One region of the Pectobacterium araliae genome, then DNA from elsewhere that is predicted to be linked to it. Evidence: predicted binding sites of a transcription regulator. Region 1 holds the regulator's gene; each other region holds the start of a gene.

Region 1 (3,285 bases):
GTCCAAACGCTAGCCATGAGTCGCCGTCAGAGTGTTACGACAGCGACATTGACTCAATGATATTGTACCGATGCCACTAGCTACAAAAAAACGCCATTTTTTGTAGGGTTATTTTCCTGCCGATTATTCATCATTGATGAAATCAGCGCCAGAAAACGCTGATAAATCAGACGAAAAAACAACTATTAACGTTTTTTCACTATTCTGTATGAATAAAGCGACCATGCCCACTTTTTTATGACGCCGTTTTCAGGAATACTGTGCGGATTGAGCGAGTTAAGGATTATGTTCGGTCACTTTTATTATGCGCTTATTTATTACTCTTTTTATATTATTTTTCAGTAACCTATCCCTGAACATCGTTCAGGCTGCGCCGCATACCCCGCATTCTACGCCGAAGAAAAGCGTCGTTGAAGAAACGAATAAGAAAAACCGTCAAACAAAGGGTACTGCTAAATCACCAGCACCAATCAAAAGTAAAAAGCCAGAACCGACCACCGTCAGCAATAAATTCAAACCCCGTACGGCTAACAAACCAGTAGAAAAGAAGCTATCCCGGACGCAAAGCAGCACGCCTGCACTAGTGAAAAAAAACCTTAAAAAGCTAAAGCCTGAAGAGGATAGGCAGACAATCGCACAGACCAGAGTCAAAACCGAGTTGAAGAAGACCGCGCTCAAAGGAAAAGTGGATAAAAATCCAGCGCCCACAGAAAAGGGGATGGCGCTGAGCACAGCGCATAAAAAACGCTATCAACACGCCAAAACGACAGCAATGAATAAACTGATGAGCCAGATCGGTAAGCCTTACCACTGGGGCGGATCATCGCCTTTTACCGGTTTCGACTGTAGCGGACTGGTCTATTACGCCTATAAAGACGTCGTTAAGATCCCAATCCCACGTACCGCGAACGAGATGTACCATCTGCGTGATGCCGCACCGATTAAAAAAAGTGAGCTGGAAAGTGGTGATCTGGTCTTTTTCCGCATCAATAATCGTGGTGCCGCCGATCACGTCGGGGTTTATCTGGGAGAAGGCAAATTTATCCAGTCACCGCGTACCGGTTCAGATATTCGCATCAGCAAGCTAAGTGAGGATTATTGGCAGGAGCATTATGTAGGGGCGCGTCGCGTGGTGACGCCACAGACCATTCGTTAAGCGATAGCACGCCGAACAGAAGCGTATTCAGACAGATTCTGTGCAATAACCCTGTCTGAATGCGCAGAAACACTGAAGGTTAGTTCAACACCGCAATGAAACTAAACGTGATGATCACAGCCAACGAGCCAACCGTTGTCAGCAAAGACATCTTCAAATCGGTATCCATAGGCCACTCCTTATTAGCAAACAAATTTCATCTGAAAAAAGACACTATCATTTACAGCCGAACCCACTGAGACAATAAAGCGACAAATAATAGGGTTATTACGATTCTTTCATAATTCTAACGAAAAATCTCCGACGCATGCATCACTAATAGTATAAATTAGCCCTTTCACTTTCATGATAAATCGGACACAATCCGCTGTTTATGAAAGCGCTGCGTGCCAGTCGAAAAACGTCAAGCCAGATCCCTTCGGTATAACATTCGGCATTCTCCTTCTGAAATCCTGTTTTTTAGCTTAGAAGAAGAACTTTAAACGTAGGCAAACGATTAACAATATACTTACGTCTGTAACAGGTAAGTTCAGGAGTCATTTTTAGATGGCAACGATTAAAGATGTGGCAAAACGTGCTGGCGTTTCCACCACAACCGTATCGCACGTGATCAATAAAACACGTTTCGTCGCCGAAGAGACTAAGGCAGCCGTCAGGGCAGCAATCAAGGAATTGCACTATTCGCCTAGCGCCGTCGCCCGTAGCCTTAAAGTTAATCACACTAAATCTATCGGCTTGCTGGCTACATCCAGCGAAGCGCCCTATTTCGCCGAGATCATTGAAGCGGTCGAAAACAGCTGTTATGCCAAAGGCTACACGCTGGTGCTGTGTAATTCTCATAACGATATCGGCAAACAGCGCGCTTATCTCTCGATGCTGGCGCAAAAACGCGTCGACGGCCTGCTGGTCATGTGTGCCGAGTACCCGCCAGAGTTATTGGGCATGTTGGAAGATTATCGCAGCATTCCTATGGTCGTCATGGACTGGGGACAAATGCACAGCGATTTTACCGATACCATCATCGATAACGCCTTTGAGGGCGGTTATATGGCAGGCCGCTACCTGATTGAACGCGGTCATCGGGATATTGGCGCTATCCCTGGAATACAAGAGCGCAACACGGGTAACGGACGCTACCTTGGCTTTTTAAAAGCCTTGAAGGAAGCCGACATTACCGTGCGCGATGAATGGGTCGTGCGGGGCGATTTTGAACCGGAATCCGGTTATAAAGCCATGCATCAGATTCTCGCGCAAAAGCAGCGACCTACCGCGGTATTCTGTGGTGGCGATATCATGGCGATGGGAGCCATTTGTGCGGCAGACGAATTGGGGTTACGTGTGCCACAAGATATTTCGGTGATCGGTTATGACAACGTCCGCCACGCGCGCTTCTTTACGCCCGCACTAACCACCATCCATCAGCCCAAAGAGCGTCTGGGCCAATCCGCGTTTTCTATGTTGCTGGATCGGATTACCAGCAAGCGTGAAGATGCACACGTCATTGAGGTGCATCCGACGTTGATTGAACGTCGCTCGGTTGCCGACGGTCCGTTTCGCGATTATCGCCGCTAATCTCGGCGACTCAACATAGACCGATGTTCTTATTCCCGCCTGCTAATCGAGTAGGAGGCGAGATTACTCCCGCCGTCCTCTCACACCACCGTACGTGCGGTTCCGCATACGGCGGTTCATGTTAACTCTGGAACTGCCGTTGCTGCTCCACTAGTGATATCAAGCCGAGTCGTCTGAACTGCGCCGTCTTTATCGCATCATTCATGTGACTCGACCCCGCGTTCCACCACGCTCCTCGCTGGTTACTCGCCGACCTCCACGCTCGCTTTTCACACAAGCCCGCTCGCATTAGCATTCGGGCTCGCGTATACGTTCGTTTCCATTGCCGCCACAGTAGACTGCGCAGTTTACGCCTGACCCAGCCGTCAATCTTCTCCAGAACTCCTTTTACTTCCGTGTATCTGAAGTAGCTCATCCAGCCTCGCAGTATCGGTGTGAGTTCATTGATTACGCCTTTCACTGATTTCGTCGCGTGCCCTGTCGTCAGGCTACGGATCTTCTCCTTCAGCCTCTCGACACTGCTCCCTGCGATCTTCAGTCGGGTCTGTTTGTGCCGT
Region 2 (3,285 bases), 2.0 Mb from region 1:
CACGCAGGCACAAGATCGTGTCGTGGCGGAGATCGAAACGGATATGGAGAAAGATTTCCCGATGATGCGGCTGGTGCAGGGTGATGTGGGCTCAGGGAAAACGCTGGTCGCCGCGCTGGCCGCATTACGTGCTATTGCCAATGGCAAACAGGTCGCGCTAATGGCACCAACAGAGCTATTGGCCGAACAACACGCGCATAATTTTCGTCAGTGGTTCGAACCATTAGGGCTTGAAGTCGGTTGGCTAGCTGGTAAACAAAAAGGAAAAGCGCGTCAGGCGCAGCAGGACGCTATTGCTAGCGGCCAGGTTTCCATGGTTGTTGGGACACACGCCATTTTCCAGCAACAGGTGAAATTCAACGGATTGGCATTGGTCATCATTGATGAACAGCATCGCTTTGGCGTGCATCAACGCCTTGCGCTGTGGGAAAAAGGCGAAGAGCAGGGTTTTCATCCTCATCAGTTGATTATGACCGCCACCCCCATTCCCCGTACGCTGGCGATGACAGCCTATGCCGATCTAGATACTTCTGTTATTGATGAGCTACCGCCGGGTAGAACCCCTGTCACCACGGTCGCGATACCAGACTCACGCCGCAGCGACATCATCGAACGTGTGAATAGCGCCTGTCAGCAGGAAGGTCGCCAGGCTTATTGGGTCTGTACACTGATTGAAGAATCCGATCTCTTGGAAGCGCAGGCAGCAGAAGCCACCAGCGAAGAGCTGAAGGCTGCTCTGCCGAACCTCAAGGTTGGATTGGTTCACGGCCGCATGAAAGCGCAAGAAAAACAGGCGGTAATGCAGTCGTTTAAACAGGGGGATCTGCAACTGCTGGTGGCAACCACCGTCATCGAAGTCGGGGTTGATGTACCCAATGCTAGCCTGATGATTATTGAAAACCCAGAACGTCTAGGTCTGGCGCAATTGCACCAATTACGCGGGCGTGTCGGACGCGGTGCGGTGGCATCCCACTGTGTGCTGCTTTATAAAACGCCCATGAGCAAAACCGCACAAAAACGTCTTCAGGTACTCCGCGATAGCAATGACGGCTTTGTCATCGCCCAACGCGATCTGGAAATTCGTGGGCCGGGGGAATTGTTAGGTACGCGTCAAACGGGTAATGCCGAGTTCAAAGTGGCCGATCTCCTGCGCGATCGGGATTTGATTCCACAGGTACACCGCGTTGCTCGCCATCTGCATGAGTACTATCCCGAGCATGCCATTGCGCTAATCGAGCGCTGGCTACCCGAGCGCGCACGCTACACCAACGCTTAATCACAGCAGCGCATTCTTCGTTTTTCTTAAAAGTATCACCTTACATAATAAGGTCTTGCTCATCAGACAAAATTCATATCGAAAAGATGCGTTAGCAAACGTTTGCTTTCAGCAAAGAGATCATTAAAATGCGCTCTTTGTCGTTTCAGGAACGCCAACACTCACATCATGACTACCACCACGGAAACGTCCCAAACAGAAGCCGCTGACGCCCCTCAGCGCAGTGAACTTATCTATCGTCTTGAAGACAGGCCGCCGCTGCCGCAAACGCTATTCGCCGCCAGCCAGCACCTGCTTGCCATGTTTGTTGCGGTGATTACTCCCGCGTTGCTGATCTGTCAGGCATTAGGTTTACCCGCTCAGGATACGCAGCGCATCATCAGTATGTCGCTTTTCGCTTCCGGCTTGGCCTCTATTCTACAAATTAAAACCTGGGGCCCCGTCGGTTCTGGTCTGCTGTCTATTCAGGGCACCAGCTTTAACTTCGTAACGCCGCTGATTATGGGTGGGCTGGCCTTGAAAAACGGTGGTGCGGATGTTCCCACGATGATGGCAGCACTGTTCGGTACGCTGATGGTTGCTTCCTTCACCGAAATCATTCTTTCACGTTTCCTGCATTTAACCCGTCGCATCATTACCCCGCTGGTTTCCGGCATTGTGGTGATGATCATTGGTCTGTCGCTGATTCAGGTCGGCCTGACCTCCATCGGTGGCGGCTATGCCGCAATGGGTAATAGTACCTTCGGCGCACCCAAGAATTTATTATTAGCGGGCGCAGTGTTGCTGGTGATTATTCTGCTTAACCGCCAGCGTAACCCTTACCTGCGCGTCGCGTCGCTGGTGATTGCCATGGCGGTGGGTTATCTGGGTGCCTGGTTGATGGGAATGCTGCCGGAAAGCACGCCAGCGCCACACGATACCGTCATCATGGTGCCCACGCCGCTGTATTACGGTTTAGGTTTTGACTGGAATCTGTTGGTTCCGCTGATACTCGTCTTCATGGTCACATCGTTAGAAACCATCGGTGATATCACCGCGACTTCCGACGTTTCTGAGCAGCCAGTCAGAGGCCCGCTGTACATGAAACGCTTGAAAGGCGGCGTGCTGGCAAACGGTTTGAACTCTTGCCTGTCTGCTGTATTCAATACCTTCCCTAACTCGTGCTTCGGCCAGAATAACGGCGTCATCCAGCTTACCGGTGTTGCCAGCCGCTATGTCGGCTTCGTGGTTTCGCTGATGCTGATCGCACTGGGGCTGTTCCCTGCCGTCAGCGGATTTGTGCAGCATATTCCAGAGCCCGTTCTGGGCGGTGCCACTATCGTGATGTTTGGTACGATCGCCGCTTCCGGCGTACGTATTGTGTCCCGTGAACCGCTTAACCGTCGCGCAATCATGATTATTGCGCTGTCACTGGCTGTTGGTCTTGGCGTGTCACAGCAGCCGTTGATTCTGCAATTTGCGCCGGATTGGATTAAAACATTACTGTCTTCTGGTATTGCCGCTGGTGGGATTACGGCGATCGTGTTGAATATGGTTTTCCCACACGAAGAAAAATAGCGCCAGCACGCAATAATTTCTGTTCAATTCATGTAAAAGCGAGCGGTGATGCAACACCGCTCGCTTTTTACTGTCTGTAACAGCATTACCTATTGAGCCTTCAGGGAAATTGCGGCATAAGAACAGTTCTCCCTGACGATTGGCATGGACTGACACGATGAAATTTATCGGGAAATTATTGCTGACCCTGCTGCTACTGGCCTTTTTAGCGCTGGTGGTCGTATACGTATTACTGCAAACCAGTTGGGCGGCAGGCTGGGTAAGCAATTGGGTAAACCAGAACACCGACTACCAGTTATCACTGGGCAAAATGAATCATGACTGGTCAACCGCCGATCATATCCAACTCACTGACGTCAGTTTTGGTCATAAAAACCAACCGCCGACCCTCACTGCAAAGCAGGTTTCCGCAGGGTTTAGCGTGCGCCAAATTACCGATCCGCGTCATTTTG
Region 3 (3,285 bases), 1.2 Mb from region 1:
CCCTGCAGCAACGAACCAAAATAGCGGAGCTAGATAAAACCGGAAATTTATCCATAGCAAGGCATTTTGCAATTCCTTTAACTGCTCGCTTTCACCTGCACCAACGGGTAAACCGTGAATCAACGCCAATTCCTCCGCCATTTCTCGGCTGGCATCCGCCTCGCCGCGCTGTGCCGCCTGCAAATAGCACCGATAGTGCTGACGAATCTCACCCGCACCAATACACATCAGGCTGATCACAATCCACAACAGAAGGGAAACCAGACCAAACAGAATGCCGCTCGTTAGCCACAACAGTCCCGCCACGATGCCCATACTGCATAGCGTCAGGAACAACGTTTGAAATAAAGAGGGAGAGGGAACGTGTCGGAACACAACGCCAAGCCGATGATCAATCTGCCAATGCTCCCCCTGTTTGAACAACCGTTCCCATGCGAGCGTAAGCAACAGTGTAAACAGCGTCATTGATCGAGACTCCTTTTATTTTCTATCCAGTTTTCTTGCAGCAGATGATGATAACCGTCCCAGTCAAATGCCGGGCCGGGGTCGGTTTTACGGCCCGGAGCGATGTCGCTATGTCCGGTAATTCGCGGCAGTGTAATAGGATAAGCCCGCATTAACAGGCGTGTAATCGCAACCAGTGAGTGATACTGCGCCATGGTAAAAGGCAGCGTATCCGTCCCTTCCAGCTCAATGCCAATAGAGAAATCATTACAGCGTTCACGGCCTTCAAACACCGAAACGCCAGCATGCCAGGCGCGCTGGTCGAAAGACACATACTGCGTGGTTTGCCCATCGCGACGAATCAGGCAGTGTGCCGCGACGCGTAAATGGGAAATATCAGCGAAATAGGGATGCGCAGTGGGGTCCAAAGTAGCCGTAAACAACTGGTCAATATACGGGCCGCCAAACTCACCCGGCGGCAGACTGATATTGTGAATCACCAGTAAGGAAGGCACCTCATTATTCGGACGACCATCATGATGCGGCGAAGGCGTGTGTGTAATGTCGGATAACCAGCCATTTTCCAAAAACATCGGCGATAACCTCGCATCGTATCGTTTGCCGGCTGAATCAGGCGAAAAAGCTCATTTCTGGCGTAAAAACTAATTTCAGGTGTAAAACCATATAGCCAAAAGTCCTTGTATCCAAGATACCATGTTTCACGCCATGCTATCTATTCAACTCGGTATCAATAGGCTTTACCATTCATTCAGTGATGCTCCCATCAATTTTCTGCCCGCATTCAATTTCTCGCCCTTTTCCACAAGGGAAAATACCAACATTATTTTGTGACAAAAATCACATTAAAAATGTAACACACCAATGGAAAGCAATCGTTTTCGTGCATTACATCTATTTTTACTTAAAATGCATGACAAAATTATCTTCTGATTTTTTTAGGTATTACCAAAGCTTATTTTACAACCTTACGCACAACGCACATGACGTCTAACATAGGGTACTTAACATGAAGAAAACTTTCGCCGCAGGCGCCTTGCTGGCACTGTCCTGCTCAATGCCTGCCCTTGCCGACAGCAATAAAGCCGAATACCTGTCCGACTGGTGGCATCAGAGTATTAACGTCGTCGGCAGCGCCCACACCCGTTTTGGACCGCAACTGAACAGCACGACCTACCTGGAATACGAAGCGTTTGCACGTAAAGACTGGTTCGATTTCTACGGCTACGCCGATGCGCCTAAATTTTTTGGTGGCGATCCCGACAGCCGTGGTATTTGGGACAAAGGCTCTCCGCTGTTTGTCGAGATCGAACCACGCTTCTCGATTGATAAACTGACAGGGGCTGACCTGAGCTTTGGTCCGTTTAAAGAGTGGTACATCGCCAATAACGTGATTTACGATCAGGGTCGCAACAGCGGTTCACGCCAAAGCACCTGGTACATGGGCTTAGGCACCGATATTGATACCGGCACCGATCTGTCTCTCTCAGTAAACGGCTATGCCAAATACCAATGGCAGAATTACGGCGCGGCGAACGAAAACGAATGGGACGGCTACCGCGTAAAAGTGAAATACTCTTACCCGCTGGGTTCTGTGCTGGGCGGCAATGTCTCGTATATCAGCTTCACCAATTTCGATTTTGGTTCAGAACTGCGTGATAAATCGAATGCAAGCCGCACCAACAACTCCATTGCCTCCAGCCATATTCTGGCGCTGGGCTACGACCACTGGCACTACTCTTTCGTCGCTCGTTATTTCCACAATGGCGGCCAATGGGCTGATGGCGCAGAACTCAATTTCGGCAAAGGTCCGTTTGAAGTGAAATCTACCGGCTGGGGCTACTACCTGGTTGTTGGTTACAACTTCTAAAATCGCATCCCTTTTCCGGCGGATATCAGTATTCGTCGGAAATACAAATAACATTAACATATTGAATTATAATAACTATTCATTCTGGATGTCCTGATATAAACAAGGTAGCATAGACCTCCGAATCCCCCTTCGGAGTTTTGTCATGTCAACGCGTCGCTACAGTCAGGAACAACGCCAACAAGCCTTGCTCGCTCGTATTGCACAAGATATCCCCGCCAGCGTGCAACTGGCACTGCGTGAAGATTTAGGTGGCATCGTCGATGCTAATCAAGATATTACCGCCCTTCTGTTACCCGACAATGAGACCGTCAGCGCACGTATTATCACGCGTGAAGCGGGTATATTCTGCGGCACGCGCTGGATTGAGGAAGTCTTTTCTCAATTAGGCAACACGACAACGATCATCTGGCACGTTACCGATGGCGACGCTATCACTCCCAACCAAACGCTGTGTGACATCACAGGCCCAGCCAAACAGCTCCTGACCGGTGAACGCACAGCGCTGAATTTTCTGCAAACGCTGTCCGGCGTCGCAACCGAAGTCAGCCGCTATGTTGCCGTATTGCAGGGAACGCGCACTCGACTGCTGGATACCCGCAAGACGCTGCCGGGGCTGCGAACCGCGCTGAAATACGCCGTATCATGCGGCGGTGGCGACAACCATCGTCTTGGTCTATCCGATGCATTCCTGATCAAGGAAAACCATATCATCGCTGCTGGCTCAATCAAAAATGCGGTAGAAAAAGCGCAGGCTTTACGCAGCGATGTACCGGTCGAAGTTGAAGTCGAATCGCTGGATGAGTTACAGCAAGCGCTAGAGGCTGGCGCAGATATCATTATGCTGGATAATTTTAGTCTGGATAGCATTCGGGAAGCGGTTGGCTTAACGCAAGGTCATGCGCTGCTGGAAATATCCGGCAATGTCACGCTCGACACACTGCGTGGCTATG

The links. The regulator PurR, encoded in region 1, represses purine synthesis genes. The targets are predictions, from matches to a motif close to CANGCAAACGTTTGCNTG.
Region 2: AACH44_RS20640 (nucleobase:cation symporter-2 family protein) is a predicted target of PurR. The motif match lies at 1,368-1,385, and genes of this name have one in related genera.
Region 3: AACH44_RS17000 (nucleoside-specific channel-forming protein Tsx) is a predicted target of PurR. The motif match lies at 1,331-1,348, and genes of this name have one in related genera.

The regions. Positions count from the first base shown of each region.
Region 1 is NZ_AP028908.1:2,571,875-2,575,159, forward strand. It holds gene AACH44_RS11585 (C40 family peptidase) at 305-1,156, shown strand; gene AACH44_RS11590 (YnhF family membrane protein) at 1,236-1,325, opposite strand; gene purR (HTH-type transcriptional repressor PurR) at 1,703-2,728, shown strand; gene AACH44_RS11600 (group II intron maturase-specific domain-containing protein) at 2,850-3,285, opposite strand, start outside.
Region 2 is NZ_AP028908.1:4,553,244-4,556,528, forward strand. It holds gene recG (ATP-dependent DNA helicase RecG) at 1-1,276, shown strand, start outside; gene AACH44_RS20640 (nucleobase:cation symporter-2 family protein) at 1,445-2,833, shown strand; gene AACH44_RS20645 (AsmA family protein) at 2,991-3,285, shown strand, end outside.
Region 3 is NZ_AP028908.1:3,754,496-3,757,780, forward strand. It holds gene ampE (beta-lactamase regulator AmpE) at 1-465, opposite strand, end outside; gene ampD (1,6-anhydro-N-acetylmuramyl-L-alanine amidase AmpD) at 462-1,037, opposite strand; gene AACH44_RS17000 (nucleoside-specific channel-forming protein Tsx) at 1,472-2,332, shown strand; gene nadC (carboxylating nicotinate-nucleotide diphosphorylase) at 2,478-3,285, shown strand, end outside.